Regions from separate parts of the Cedecea sp. B1(4) genome, predicted to be linked through region 2. Evidence: predicted binding sites of a transcription regulator. Region 2 holds the regulator's gene; each other region holds the start of a gene.

Region 1 (4,820 bases), on a different contig from region 2:
GATGAGCCGGTAAAAGCCACTACCGAGCCAGACGGCAGCCGTTACATCGAAGTCCACAACCCGCTTTCCACCACTGAAGCGCAGTTCAACTCCGATGAAATCGTGCCGATTAAACTGACCAGCAGCGTTCAGAAAGTCACTGCCCAGTCTGATGTTGACACCACCGTTGTTGACCAGGCAATTCAGAACCGTTCCGGGATGCCGGTTCGTCTGAACTAAGCTCACGTTGATTAAAAAATAGCGGCCTCCGGGCCGCTTTTTTATTGCCCAAAATTCGCCCGACAACCTTCACACAGGGAATGTTTGTTATGCTGATATTTCATGATGTGATGGATAGCACAATTTTGCGTTTAATTGTATGATGAATGCGTTTCTTAAAGGGTAACCTCCATGCGCAACTCGTTCACGATAATCTGGCAGTATCTTCGCGCTTTTGTCTTAATTTACCTGTGTTTATACACCGGTATTTTTGTCGCCTCTTTACTGCCTATCGTCATTCCCGGCAGCATTATCGGCATGCTGATTTTGTTTGTGCTGCTGTCGCTGCAGATCCTGCCGGCGAAGTGGGTAAAACCCAGCTGCCATTTGCTGATTCGCTATATGGCCCTTCTGTTCGTCCCTATTGGCGTGGGCGTGATGCAGTATTACGACGTGCTGAAAGCCCAGTTTGGCCCGGTGGTGGTGTCCTGTTTGATCAGCACGCTGGTGGTGCTGGTTATCGTGAGCTGGAGCTCACATCTGGTACACGGTGAAAGAAAAGTGATTGGTGAAGGCGAGGCAGAGCAAAAATGATGCACTTTATATGGTGGTCTTTACCGTTAACGCTGGTGGTGTTTTTTGCCGCCCGCAAGCTGGCCGCTCGGTTGAAATCCCCGCTGCTGAACCCGCTGCTGGTTTGCATGGTGGTGATCATTCCTTTTTTGCTGCTGACCGGCATTCCTTACGACCACTATTTTAAAGGCAGCGAAGTGCTCAACGACCTGCTGCAGCCTGCCGTTGTAGCCTTGGCCTTCCCGCTCTATGAGCAAATACACCAGATTCGCGCCCGCTGGAAATCCATTATTACCATCTGCTTTATTGGCAGCATGGTGGCGATGTCCACCGGCACCTCTATTGCGATATTGATGGGGGCGTCCCCGGAAATTGCCGCTTCGGTCCTGCCAAAATCCGTCACCACGCCGATTGCAATGGCGGTTGGCGGCGGCATTGGTGGTATCCCGGCTATCAGCGCCGTCTGCGTTATCTTCGTCGGTATTCTTGGCGCGGTGTTTGGCCACACGCTGCTGAACATGATGCGCATCAATACCAAAGCCTCACGCGGGCTGGCAATGGGTACCGCTTCCCACGCGCTGGGCACCGCTCGCTGTGCGGAACTGGACTTCCAGGAAGGGGCTTTTAGCTCGCTGGCGCTGGTGATTTGCGGGGTCATGACGTCACTTATCGCTCCGTTTTTATTCCCGGTACTGCTGAAGCTTTTCGGCTAAAACTTGCGAGAGATCGCGCATTTTCAGATTTGTTTTCATAAGTTGCATAAACAATTAGAACTAGATCACATATTTGGCCGATACAGATCCGTAAACTACGTTTCCGTTACCTTTGATGAGGCTTTAACATGCGTTTACGTTTTGATGCCGCCGTTGTGCAACTCCCCGCCGCGCTGCAAACCGCTTTGCAACCCCTGCTTGCCGACGACCACTTCCCGGCTATGTTTACCGCAGCCGAAGTTGAAACGCTAAAACATCAAACCGGGCTGGGTGACCAAGACCTGGCTTTCGCTCTGTTGCCGCTGGCCGCAGCCTGTGCCCGCGCAGACCTCTCTCATTTTAACGTCGGCGCCGTCGCGCGAGGCGTCAGCGGGAATCTCTATTTTGGCGGCAACATGGAGTTTCTGGGTGCCACCATGCAGCAAACCGTGCACGCCGAACAAAGCGCCATTACCCACGCGTGGATGCGCGGTGAAAAAGGCCTGGTTGATATCACGGTCAACTACACTCCCTGCGGCCACTGCCGTCAGTTTATGAATGAACTGAACAGCGGCACCGCGCTGCGTATTCATCTGCCTGGCCGCAAGCCTTCCACTCTGGGTGAATATCTGCCGGATGCCTTTGGCCCGCGCGACCTGGACATCAAAACGCTGCTGCTGGATGAAGAGAATCACGGCTTCCCCCTGAAAGGGGATGCCCTGACCCAGGCGGCAATTACCGCGGCTAACCGCAGTCATGCGCCTTACAGTAAAGCCCCGGCAGGCGTTGCGCTGGAAATGGTCGACGGGAAAATATTCACCGGCTGCTACGCGGAAAACGCTGCATTCAACCCTTCCCTGCCGCCGCTGCAGGCTGCGTTAAACCTGCTTTCTCTGAATGGCTACGACTATCCGCAGATTAAACGCGCCGTGCTGGCAGAAAAAATCGATGCGCCGCTGCTGCAGTGGGATGCCACCTCCGCCACGCTGAAAGCGCTGGGCTGTGAAGCCGTTGAGCGCGTTAATATTGCTCAATAATTCTCCGTTGCGGGTGTACCCACACTCGCATTGTTGAAATTTGCCCCAACTGAACCCGCGTTTCTTGCTCTTGAGGGCCGGGTAAAGTAGCCTTGGATGAAATTTCACCCCGCGAATGAGTCTGCAAGTCCATGTTGAAGCGCGTGTTTTACAGCCTGCTTATTGTTATCGGCTTAACGCTGGCGGCTGCGCTCGGGCTCGACCGCTGGATCAGCTGGAAAACCGCCCCCTACGTCTACGATGAACTGCAGGATCTGCCCTATCGCCAGGTGGGTGTGGTGCTCGGCACCGCCAAGTATTACCGCACCGGCGTCATCAACCAGTATTACCTGTACCGTATTCAGGGCGCGCTGAACGCCTACAACAGCGGCAAGGTGAACTACCTGCTGCTCAGCGGCGATAACGCTCAGCAAAGCTACAACGAGCCGATGACCATGCGTAAAGACCTGATCGCCGGCGGCGTTGATCCGGCGGATATCGTGCTGGACTACGCGGGCTTCCGCACGCTGGACTCAATTGTCCGTACCCGTAAAGTCTTTGATACCAATGATTTCATCATTATCACCCAGCGCTTCCACTGCGAGCGTGCGCTGTTTATCGCCTTGCATATGGGGATTCAGGCGCAGTGCTACGCGGTACCTTCCCCAAAAAATATGCTGACCGTGCGTACCCGCGAATTTGCCGCTCGTCTCGGCGCATTAGCCGATCTCTACCTCTTCAAGCGTGAGCCGCGTTTCCTCGGCCCGTTAGTGCCTATTCCGTCGCAGCAGGAAGTCCCGGAAGACGCACAGGCCTATCCGGCCGTTACGCCGGAACAGCTGTTAGAGATACAGAGAAAAGAGAAAAAGTGATACGCCGTTATTGCTGAGCAAAAAAAAGCCCGCACATTACCTGGCGGGCTTTTTTGCAAAGTGCAGAAATTACTTCTTACGCGCGTACTTCAGGGAGTCCAGCGCCACGGCGAAAATGATAATGCCGCCCTTAATAATGTACTGCCAGTAAGGGTTCACGCCGATATAGGTCAGGCCGTAGTTAATAACCGTAAAGATAATTACCCCGGTCACCACGCCCAGCACCGTCCCTACCCCGCCGCTGAAGGACACGCCGCCCACCACGCAGGCCGCAATCGCATCCAGCTCATACATAAAGCCGAGGTTGTTGGTGGCCGAGCCGATACGGCCCGCTTCCAGCATCCCGCCAAAGGCATAGAACACGCCGGACAGGGCATAAATCATGATCAGGTTCAGCGCCACGTTAACGCCGGAGACTTTCGCCGCTTCCGGGTTGCCGCCGATCGCGAAGATGTTTTTCCCGAAGCGGGTTTTGTTCCACAACACCCACACAAACAGCACCGCAAACAAGGCGTAAAACGTAATGTACGACAGGCGGAAGCTACCCAGCGCGATAAAGCCCTGCGTGAAGGTAGAGAAGTGGGAGTCAAACCCGGAAATCGGCGACGCGCCCACGAAGTCGTAATACAGGGAGTTGATCCCGTACACGATGATCATGGTGCCCAGGGTGGTGATAAACGGCGTCACGTTCAGGTAAGCGATAATAATCCCGTTCACCAGGCCAATCACAGCGCCCACGGCGCAGACAATCAACAGCACCAGCGGAATCGGCATGGTGTGCATGTCCGGGAACACCTTGTTGACGTTATCCATTGATTGCAACAGCGTGGCCGCCACAACCGCCGCCAGCCCCACCTGGCGCCCTGCGGACAGGTCAGTCCCCTGGGTGACAATCAGCCCGGCCACACCGAGCGCGATGATAATACGCACCGAGGACTGGGTGAGGATGTTACTCAGGTTAAGCAGGCTTAAGAACGTCGGATCCTGGAAAATAATGATCGCCAGCAACACCAGCAGCACCACGTAGATGCCGCCCTCTTTTAGATAAGTTAGAAAACTCTTCTTATTTAACGCACTCATTTTTAATAGCCCCTAAATCATCACAGGTGCACAGACGCAAGACGTAAAATTTCGTTCTGCGTTGTTGTTTTGGTGTCTACAATTCCGGCCACGAGCCCATTGCTCATCACCAGAATACGGTCTGTAATCCCTAACAATTCCGGCATCTCGGACGAAATGATAATGATTCCTTTCCCTTTTTTGGCAAGCTCAGCAATCAGCTGGTAAATCTCAAACTTGGCGCCCACGTCAATGCCGCGTGTCGGTTCATCCAGCATCAGGATTTCCGGCTGGGTCAGCAGCCAGCGGCCAATGATCACCTTTTGCTGGTTACCGCCGGACAGCGAGCCGATGGAGGTGCGGTGCCCCGGGGTTTTCACGCGCATGGAGTCGATAACCCACTGGGTATC
Region 2 (4,820 bases):
TCAGGTGGCCAATAATCCGCTGTAAATGCTGCTCCATGGTGCTTAACGGCCCCGTGGGCAGCGTGTCCGATTCCAGGATATTCGCGTCGTTCGACCCGCCAGGCCCGTCATACTCCAGCCTTTGCTGGCATCGCTGTAACCCAATCTCACAAGACTGTAGATATTTCTGCGCCAGGTCCGGCGTCAGCATGTTGTGTTCGCGCGCCAGCGTGGTCATGGCGTTGATATGCTCGACGATGAACTGGCTGTGCGTCACCCAAAGTTTCATGTCTGCCAGGTAGTGGGAGTTAAAGCCTGGCTCCTGCATCGCCTGATTGAGCGAGTTAAACAGCGCATTGTGCGCCTGGTTGACCCGCATACGCTGCCAGGCCAGCGGCGTGGGCTCTGGATCGTTGCTCAATATCAGCCGAATAGCATCCTGATCTGCCTCCAGCGCGTCGTGGGCGTTCTGACGCAATAGGCCGGTTTGCCACTGTGGCCACAGCCAGATCATGCCGCCAAAGGCGATCAGGCAGCCAAGAAGAGTGTCTATGAGCCTGGGAATGATGTAACTCTCGGCGCTGAGGGTAATGAGCTGCAGGGTATATACCGCCGTGACGGTAAAGCCAATGGTGGCCCAGCCGTAGCTTTTGCGGATAAACAGGTAGCTCACCAGCGTAATCATTAACATCGCCAGCAGGGTGTAGCTGTCCGGGACGTGGAAGTGCAGGGTGATACCCGCGATACACAGCCCTGCCATGGTGCCTGCCGCCCTGTGAACAATGCGCACCCGCGTTGCACCGTAGCCGTTTTGCGTCACGAACATCACCGTCATTAGGATCCAATACGGCTTTGGCAGGTGTAAGAAGGAGCCCAGCAGGCTGGCAATGGTCAACATCACACCTAAGCGCGCGGAGCTGCGCAAAGCGGAGGATTTGAACGAGAGATAGCTTTTCAGGGCCGGGAAAAACGGTAAACGGCGTTCCCTGTCCTCCATTAAATCCCTCACGTACAGCGGCCGCTGGGTTTTCAGTACCCGGGCAATGCGGCTGAAGTGGTAATGGCAGAACTGCCCCACTGGATTGTCCGGGTTCTGGCGAGCTATTTTTTCCAGGGCGTCGATCTGCTTATCCATGGTAAAGCGCGTTGGATAGCGGTGATAAAGAATATCGTCTGCCAGCACGCGCAGGCGCGCGGCGATGGTTTGGGCATTCCAGCGGATCACCGCCTCGGCATGGCTTTGCTCGACCAGTTTTTGCACCTCTTCAGGCTGGTGCAGGCTTACCGAAATGTGTTCCTGCAGATCCAGCGCAACCTGGAAAGCGCGTAATAGACGCTTGTAGCCGTTTTGCTGGTTGGCCGATAGCATATGCAGCTGCTGATAGCAGGTGGTGATCAGATCGACGGCTTTTTGTTGGCGGGCCAGCAGCGGCGGCAGCGCTTTTTCCGGGTCGGTATGCTGGGTCAGCAGGCTGTATTTTGCTTCGCAGTAATCTGCCAATTGGCGGTACAGCAGGCTGAGCGACTCCCTGAGCGGCTGTTCGCGCCAAAGCCGGAACCAGAACCAGTTGAAAGCGCCGTACCAGATGGTACCGAAGATATAGAGCACCATCGGTTTCCATATAGGCATGTTACCGGCCATGCTGAGCGTAAAAATAGCGGCGATCAGCGATGCGGGCAGCAGGCGAGCGTGAAGTGAACTGATTTCCGCCGTCACGCCGAGCAGCAGAGCCATGACGATCAATATTGCCGGCAGCGGGATGTGGGTATAGAGCAGCAGAAGCTGCAGGATAAGGCTGCTGAGGGCGAACAGGCTGCCGCCTATAATCAAACGTTTGAAGAAGCGTTTGTGTGGTGTGTCCAGCCCGGCAATGTTGCAGCAGGCGGGAACTAACGAGAAGAGCAGGCCGTTTTGCAGGCTGCCAAGCAGCAGGCCGACAGCCACGGGAAGACACAGCACCAGCGTTTGCCGCAGCGCGTAGTTAACTTCCGGGTGGTAAATTAATCTCTTCCACATAGCCTGAATTGTAGAGACAAAAAAGGCGTGTTACCGAAGCGACACGCCTTTATAAGGGCTAATTAACGGGTGCCGTAAACGACAATCGTTTTACCGTGGGCGGAAATGAGGTTCTGATCTTCCAGCATTTTCAGAATACGGCCAACGGTTTCGCGGGAGCAGCCCACGATCTGACCGATTTCCTGGCGGGTGATTTTGATTTGCATCCCGTCCGGGTGGGTCATGGCATCCGGCTGTTTAGCCAGGTTAAGCAGCGTCTGAGCGATGCGGCCGGTCACGTCGAGGAAGGCAAGGTTGCCAACTTTCTCAGAAGTCACCTGCAGGCGGCGCGCCATCTGGGAAGAAAGACGCATCAGGATATCCGGGTTGACCTGAATCAGCTGACGGAATTTTTTATAGGAAATTTCAGCTACTTCACAGGCTGTTTTGGCACGAACCCAGGCGCTACGCTCCTGACCTTCTTCGAATAAACCTAATTCACCAATGAAATCACCCTGATTCAGATAAGAAAGGATCATCTCCTTGCCTTCTTCATCTTTAATCAGAACAGCTACGGAGCCTTTGACGATGTAGTACAGCGTCTCCGCCTTTTCACCCTGGTGAATCAGCGTGCTCTTCGACGGATACTTATGAATGTGGCAATGAGACAAGAACCATTCGAGAGTCGGGTCTGTTTGCGGTTTGCCAAGCACCATGCGCGGTTATCCTCTGTTATAAACTGGCTACCAAAGACAAGACGTGGAACCTCTTGTCTGGCGTTGCAATCGTGAAATTTTCCCAAGCCCTGGGAGCTGGCGGGCAGGTTAACCCTGCGGCCTGTAATTAGTCGTTTCCTCTGCTTACGGCATAAACGTCTCTGTATCGCAGCAGCATCCGGATTGTTTTAGCATAGCTTTTGGTTAGTGTCTTGTATTGTCTCGTTTCAGCATGACCTGGATCGCCTTACGTTGCCAGTTTTCACGTAGACGCGTAATCTGAAAGAAATTTTTATTACGGGAGTAGGTAAAATGCAGGCACGTGTTAAATGGGTGGAAGGCATGACCTTCCTCGGCGAATCCGCTTCTGGCCACCAAGTTCTGATGGACGGTAACTCCGGGGATAAAGCGCCAAGCCCGATGGAAATGCTGCTGATGGCCGCGGGCGGTTGTAGCTCAATTGACGTGGTGTCGATTCTGCAAAAAGGCCGCCATGATGTGACGGATTGTGAGGTGAAACTGACTTCCGAACGTCGTGAAGAAGCACCGCGTCTGTTTACCCGCATCCATCTGCATTTTGTTGTGACCGGGAAAGAGCTGAAAGAAAGCGCGGTTGCCCGCGCCGTTGAGCTGACCGCAGAGAAATATTGCTCGGTGACGTTGATGCTGGAGAAAGCCGCCGAGATTAGCCACAGCTACGAAATTATTGAAGCGTAAGTAGAAAAGGGCGGTGTAAAGCCGCCCTCACGCTATCAGGCAATTTTCCTGCCTTCCGCCAGCCGCTGCACCAGCGGGGCCATGATCAGCTCCATCGCCAGCCCCATTTTCCCGCCCGGTACCACCAATGTATTGATGTGGGAGATAAACGACCCCTGCAACATCGCCAGCAGATAAGGGAAGTCGATGTCGTCCAGCCCACGGAAGTGAATGACCACGAAGCTTTCGTCCAGCGACGGAATGGCTCGCGCGGCAAACGGGTTAGAGGTGTCTACGGTCGGAACGCGCTGGAAGTTGATATGGGTACGTGAGAACTGCGGCGTAATGAAGTTGATGTAATCGTCCATGGATCGCACTACGGAATCCATCACCGCTTCCCGTGAATGGCCGCGTTCGCTGGTATCGCGCACCAGTTTCTGAATCCATTCCAGGTTAACGATGGGCACCACGCCTACCAGTAAATCGACGCAGTCGGCGACGTTATGTTGAGGGGTGACTACACCGCCGTGCAGGCCTTCGTAAAACAGGACGTCAGTGGGCTCCGGGAGCGGCTGCCAGGGCGTAAAAGTGCCCGGCACTTGGTTCCACGGCACCGCTTCATCGTAGGTATGCAGGTATTTACGTGCTTGCCCTTTGCCGGTCTGGCCGTATTCGATAAAAGTTCGTTCCAGTAACCCGAAGTCGTTGGCGTCTGGCCCAAAGTAACTAATATGGCGGCCAGCATCGCGTGCCTTGCGGATGGCCATGTCCATTTCCGGGCGGGTATAGCGGTGGAAACTGTCGCCTTCAACTTCGGCGGCGCGCAGGTTGAGCTGCTGGAAAATCTTGCGGAAAGCGAGGCTGGTGGTCGTGGTACCGGCGCCGCTGGAACCTGTGACCGCAATAACCGGGTGTTTGGCTGACATAGGGTGAAAACTCCGTGAGGGATCGGAAAAGAGATCTGTATCTGCTTGTTATACTTTTCAGCCAGTATAGATCACCCTGCCAGTCAGCGGTCAGCCGCGAAACTGCCCGCGCGGCATAATGTTCACCGTTTCATGGAGTTCAGACCAAACCAGCACGGCCTCGCCGTTTTGTAACTGGCGCTTCACGTCGGCGACTTTTTGCGTCAACGAGCGCTCCTGCTCACCATAATCGGTGCCTTCCCGTAATACAAAAGATTCAATCAAATTGTCGAGCGTTTCAGGGTCGAGATCTTGCCAGGGAATGATCATTTCAGTGGTCCAGGAAGCGGGTTAGCCAATCGGGAATGCGCTGCTCAAGCCACATCTGTGGGCGCAGCAGAGTCCCGCCGACAAAGCCAACATGGCCGCCGTAAGTCGTGAGCTGGTAGTGGATATTGGGCGGCAGCGTTTCGCGATCCGGGATGACGTGGTGATCCATAAACGGGTCGTCTTTGGCGTGGATAATCA
Region 3 (4,820 bases), on a different contig from region 2:
TTTAATGCACTGGTCCTGGAAGCTGGCACGAGGCATGGTTGAACCCGCCAATATTCCTGAAAAATCGGGTGTGGAAATTGAATGGGTGCATAATGGTGCGAACGGAAAGGCTGACAGAAATAAAAGCATTAATGCGGCAAAAGCGATGGTTCGGGCTTATGGCATGTCCAATCTCAACGTTGCTCCGGCGTTAAGGAGCCGACATACGGAAGGCAATGCTATTGATATGACGCTGTCGTGGATGGGTAACCTGGAAATTAAAGATAATAAAGGTGAGACTGTTATTATCAAAACAATGCCCCGTGATGGCATGAATGCTCAATTACATGAAGTAGGGAAAAGCTTTGATGTGATAAAGTATCACGGCGGTGCTAACGATAAACCTCATTGGTCAACGGATGGTCGATAAAATGAATAAAAGCCTAATTTTCTGTGCGCTATTTTTTTTGGTTTCCTGCGCTCAGGCTGCGGATAAATATCCAAAAGATGTTACTGAGTTTCTAATAAATGCAGATGACTGCCAGCATTTATCTGGTGAATGGGATTCTAGCTTGCCAAAAGAGCAGCAAAAGGATATTGAAAAACAGGTTAATGTTATCTGTGGTAAAGCAAAATCGCAGCAGGGTGCTTTGAGAACTCGCTACCATAATGAAAAAAGTATTCTAGATGTGATTAACGAATACGATTTTTAGATGTCAGGGATATAACGGGCCGTGACGGACGGCCCGTTATGTTATGCAGTCCGGGGTAACCGACCGGCTTTACTTCCTTACTCCGTACCGTTTAAACCACGCCAGCATCCTTTCCCAGCCATCTTTGGCCGACGCTTCATGGTAGCTCGGGCGGTAGTCAGCGTTAAAAGCGTGTCCGGCTTCCGGGTAGACAATAATTTCCGCCCTGGCATTGGCCGCTCTTAGTGCCTGGCGCATGGTCTCAACGCTTTCCTGAGAAATCCCGGTATCCTGACCACCATAAAGGCCTAGCACTGGCGCATTAAGATTGACGGCGATATCTACCGGGTGGTGATGAGAGTTCAACGTTTTCTCACCCGTCAGCTTGCCGTACCAAGCGACGGCCGCTTTCAGCTGTGGATTGTGCGCCGCATAAAGCCAGGCAATTCGCCCGCCCCAGCAAAAACCGGTGACCATCAGGCGATGCGCATCGCCGCCGTTGCGTGAAGCCCAACTGGCCACATGATCAAGATCGCCCAGCACCTGATTGTCTGGCACTTTTGAGACCAGGCCGCTTAACAACGTGGGGATATCGGCAAAATCTCCCGGTTCTCCCTGGCGAAAATAAAGCTCCGGGGCGATGGCCAGATAGCCTTCAAGCGCCAGTCGACGGCAGAGATCGCGGATATGTTCGTGTACGCCAAATATCTCCTGAATGACAATCACGACCGGCAACGGACCATCGGCATTTTTGGGTCTGGCGTGGTAAGCCGGCATATTGTCGCCCTGACTTGGAATTGACGTTTCCCCAGAAAGAATTGTGTCATCCGGCGTTAGCAAAGCGGTGGGGGCGATGGGGGATGCCGCCGGTGCGAAACCTTCGCCCGGTGTGTTATGTGTTGTTTGCTTTTGTTTCATGGTTTTCTCCGAACCAGCATTAGCGCAGTGTGATAACTATAGCCAGGATTAGTAGCAAATCTGGCGGGCAAAAAACGCCGTCAAAGTTCAAAAAATAGCCCGATCGACGCTTAATTGTGATGATGATCGCATATGAATATACAAATAATGTAATTTGTTTCATCCAAAGTGAGCGTCATCACGAAATTATGCTCAGGGGTTCTGTAAAGTGTCGCTTTGCTTCTCCTGAAACCTACTCAACAGAGGAGTCTGTTATGTCCAAGTCTGATGTTTTCCATCTCGGCCTCACTAAAAATGACCTGCAAGGGGCTACGCTTGCCATCGTTCCTGGCGATCCTGAGCGTGTGGAAAAAATCGCCGCGCTGATGGACAAGCCGGTTAAGCTGGCTTCCCACCGTGAATTCACTTCCTGGCGTGCTGAACTCGACGGCAAGCCGGTTATCATCTGTTCTACCGGTATCGGCGGCCCATCTACCTCTATTGCCGTTGAAGAACTGGCACAGCTTGGCATTCGCACTTTCCTGCGCGTCGGGACTACCGGGGCGATTCAGCCGAACATCAACGTGGGCGATGTGCTAGTGACCACCGCATCTGTTCGCCTGGATGGTGCCAGCCTGCACTTCGCGCCAATGGAATACCCAGCCGTGGCAGACTTCGCATGTACTACCGCGCTGGTTGAAGCGGCAAAAGCCGTGGGCGCAACGACGCACATCGGCGTGACCGCATCCTCCGACACCTTCTACCCTGGTCAGGAGCGTTACGACACGCTGTCCGGCCGCGTAGTTAGCCGCTTCAAAGGCTCAATGAAAGAGTGGCAGGAAATGGGCGTGATGAACTATGAAATGGAATCCGCCACGCTGCTGACCATGTGCTCCAGCCAGGGTCTGCGTGCGGGTATGGTTGCCGGGGTCATCGTGAACCGTACTCAGCAAGAGATCCCTAACGCGGAAACCATGAAGAAAACGGAAAGTCACGCGGTGAAAATCGTGGTTGAGGCGGCGCGTCGCCTGCTGTAGTTTTGCTTTTCCGTTCATAAGGCCGGCGCTCGCCGGCTTTTTTTATGCTTTGCGCGCTCCCTTCCGGAAAATCCCTTTTCATCTGGACATTTATACAGCAGAATTTTATTTTGCCGATGTTGGTTTCGTTTTGGGGGAAGCATGGATATTTCACTGTTATTTGGGCTGGGCATCGGGTTGGTGGGCTTGCTGACCGGCTGGCTTGTCGCCAGTCTGCGTGCGGCGCAGCGGTTGGCGGCTTTGCATGAAGAACAGCGTGAAATCTACGGTGAGCTTACAGCCGCGCGGCAGGAGCTTCAGCAAAACCAGCACTGGCGAGATGAGTGCGACCAGCTTAACCGTGAGGTCCGTGCTCAAATGGAAATTAACAGCGGGCAGGAAGCAGATATTCGTGAGCTGACCACGTTGCTCGAGCAAACCCGGCTCAATGCTGAAGACAAGCATCGCCAAATGCTTAACAGCGAGCAGCGCCTGAACGAGCAGTTTGAGAATCTGGCCCACCGTATTTTTGAGCAAAGCGGGCGTAAGGTTGAAGAGCAGAACCGCCAAAGCCTTAACGTGTTGCTTTCCCCACTTCGAGAACAGCTCGATGGCTTCCGACGCCAGGTCCAGGAGAGTTTTGGCCAGGAAGCACGCGAACGGCATACGTTGACGCACGAAATCCGTAACCTGCAGCAGCTCAATGCACAAATGGCGCAAGAGGCGCTCAATCTCACCAAAGCACTGAAGGGCGACAACAAAACCCAGGGTAACTGGGGGGAAGTGGTGTTAACTCGGGTATTGGAAGCTTCTGGCCTGCGTGAAGGGCATGAATACCAGACTCAGGTGAACATCCAGCTTGAAAACAACAGTCGTATGCAGCCGGATGTTATCGTCCGCCTGCCTCAGGGCAAAGACGTTGTTATTGATGCAAAAATGACGCTGGTGGCCTATGAGCGTTACTTCAATGGTGAAGATGAACTCACGCGTGAAAGTGCGCTGAATGAGCACATCGCCGCTATCCGCAGCCATATTCGCCTGCTGGGGCGCAAAGATTACCAACAACTCCCGGGGCTACGTTCGCTGGACTATGTGTTGATGTTTATTCCCGTTGAGCCCGCTTTCCTGCTGGCTATCGACAGGCAGCCTGAACTGATTAGCGAAGCGCTGAAAAATAACATTATGCTGGTGAGCCCGACGACGCTGCTGGTGGCGCTGCGCACTATTGCCAATCTGTGGCGCTATGAACATCAAAGCCGTAATGCCCAGCAAATCGCCGACAGGGCGGGGCGCCTGTACGATAAAATGCGCCTGTTCGTGGATGATATGTCTGCGATTGGGCAAAGTCTCGATAAGGCGCAGGATAACTACCGGCAGGCGATGAAAAAACTTTCATCCGGGCGTGGGAATATCCTGGTTCAGGCGGATGCGTTTCGCGGGCTTGGCGTAGAAGTCAAACGTGAGATGAATCCAGATCTGGTCGAACGCGCTCGTCAGGAAGATGAGGATGATTCGGCTCGACTGGGCCATGCGGGCGAAGAACCTGAGGCTGAATTCGATACTTTGTCTTCATCGCGCACGGGTGAAGAGCGTTAAACTGAGGCTGAGTAGCACGGTTGAATCATAGGGCTTTCACGCCCATTCTGTTACACTTCCCGAACATTTTCTTTATTAAGCAGGCATTGAGATGGTTGATGAATCCCAGGAGTCCGGATCCCAGGAAACAACGCACTTTGGCTTCCGTACCGTAGCTAAAGAGCAAAAGGTCGATATGGTGGCGAACGTGTTCCACTCTGTTGCGGCGAAATACGACGTAATGAACGACCTGATGTCTTTTGGTATCCACAGGTTGTGGAAACGCTACACGATAGACTGCAGTGGCGTACGTCGTGGCCAACGCGTGCTGGATCTTGCGGGCGGTACGGGCGATCTGACGGCTAAATTCTCTCGCCTCGTCGGAGAGACTGGCGAAGTCGTATTGGCCGATATTAACGATTCGATGCTGAAAATGGGGCGTGAAAAGCTGCGCAATATCGGCATTGTGGGGAACGTCAGATACGTGCAGGCTAACGCCGAAGCGCTGCCATTCCCGGACAACACCTTTGACTGCATCACCATCTCCTTTGGCCTGCGTAACGTCACGGATAAAGACGCTGCATTGCGCTCTATGTTCCGCGTTCTCAAACCCGGTGGCCGCCTGCTGGTACTTGAGTTCTCCAAACCAGCTTTCGAGCCG

The links. Region 2 encodes CRP, which controls carbon source genes, mostly activating them, when cyclic AMP is high. Its sites were predicted from a motif close to ATGTGANNNNNNTCACAT; they were not measured.
Region 1: a site for CRP is predicted at 1,538-1,555, ahead of cdd (cytidine deaminase). Genes of this name have one in related genera too.
Region 3: a site for CRP is predicted at 1,704-1,721, ahead of udp (uridine phosphorylase). Genes of this name have one in related genera too.

What each region holds. Positions count from the first base shown of each region.
Region 1 is NZ_JCAHMZ010000004.1:491,938-496,757, reverse strand. Features, by position in the region: gene ldtB (L,D-transpeptidase) at 1-219, shown strand, start outside; gene ACR6JA_RS11925 (CidA/LrgA family protein) at 391-792, shown strand; gene ACR6JA_RS11920 (CidB/LrgB family autolysis modulator) at 789-1,484, shown strand; gene cdd (cytidine deaminase) at 1,613-2,500, shown strand; gene sanA (outer membrane permeability protein SanA) at 2,632-3,351, shown strand; gene mglC (galactose/methyl galactoside ABC transporter permease MglC) at 3,421-4,431, opposite strand; gene mglA (galactose/methyl galactoside ABC transporter ATP-binding protein MglA) at 4,452-4,820, opposite strand, start outside.
Region 2 is NZ_JCAHMZ010000007.1:13,689-18,508, reverse strand. Features, by position in the region: gene ACR6JA_RS15440 (YccS/YhfK family putative transporter) at 1-1,996, opposite strand, end outside; gene crp (cAMP-activated global transcriptional regulator CRP) at 2,059-2,691, opposite strand; gene ACR6JA_RS15430 (OsmC family protein) at 3,004-3,408, shown strand; gene ACR6JA_RS15425 (phosphoribulokinase) at 3,444-4,313, opposite strand; gene ACR6JA_RS15420 (YheU family protein) at 4,404-4,622, opposite strand; gene ACR6JA_RS15415 (hydrolase) at 4,624-4,820, opposite strand, start outside.
Region 3 is NZ_JCAHMZ010000011.1:61,723-66,542, forward strand. Features, by position in the region: gene ACR6JA_RS20120 (peptidoglycan-binding domain-containing protein) at 1-409, shown strand, start outside; gene ACR6JA_RS20125 (hypothetical protein) at 411-692, shown strand; gene ACR6JA_RS20130 (dienelactone hydrolase family protein) at 762-1,589, opposite strand; gene udp (uridine phosphorylase) at 1,844-2,605, shown strand; gene rmuC (DNA recombination protein RmuC) at 2,747-4,180, shown strand; gene ubiE (bifunctional demethylmenaquinone methyltransferase/2-methoxy-6-polyprenyl-1,4-benzoquinol methylase UbiE) at 4,272-4,820, shown strand, end outside.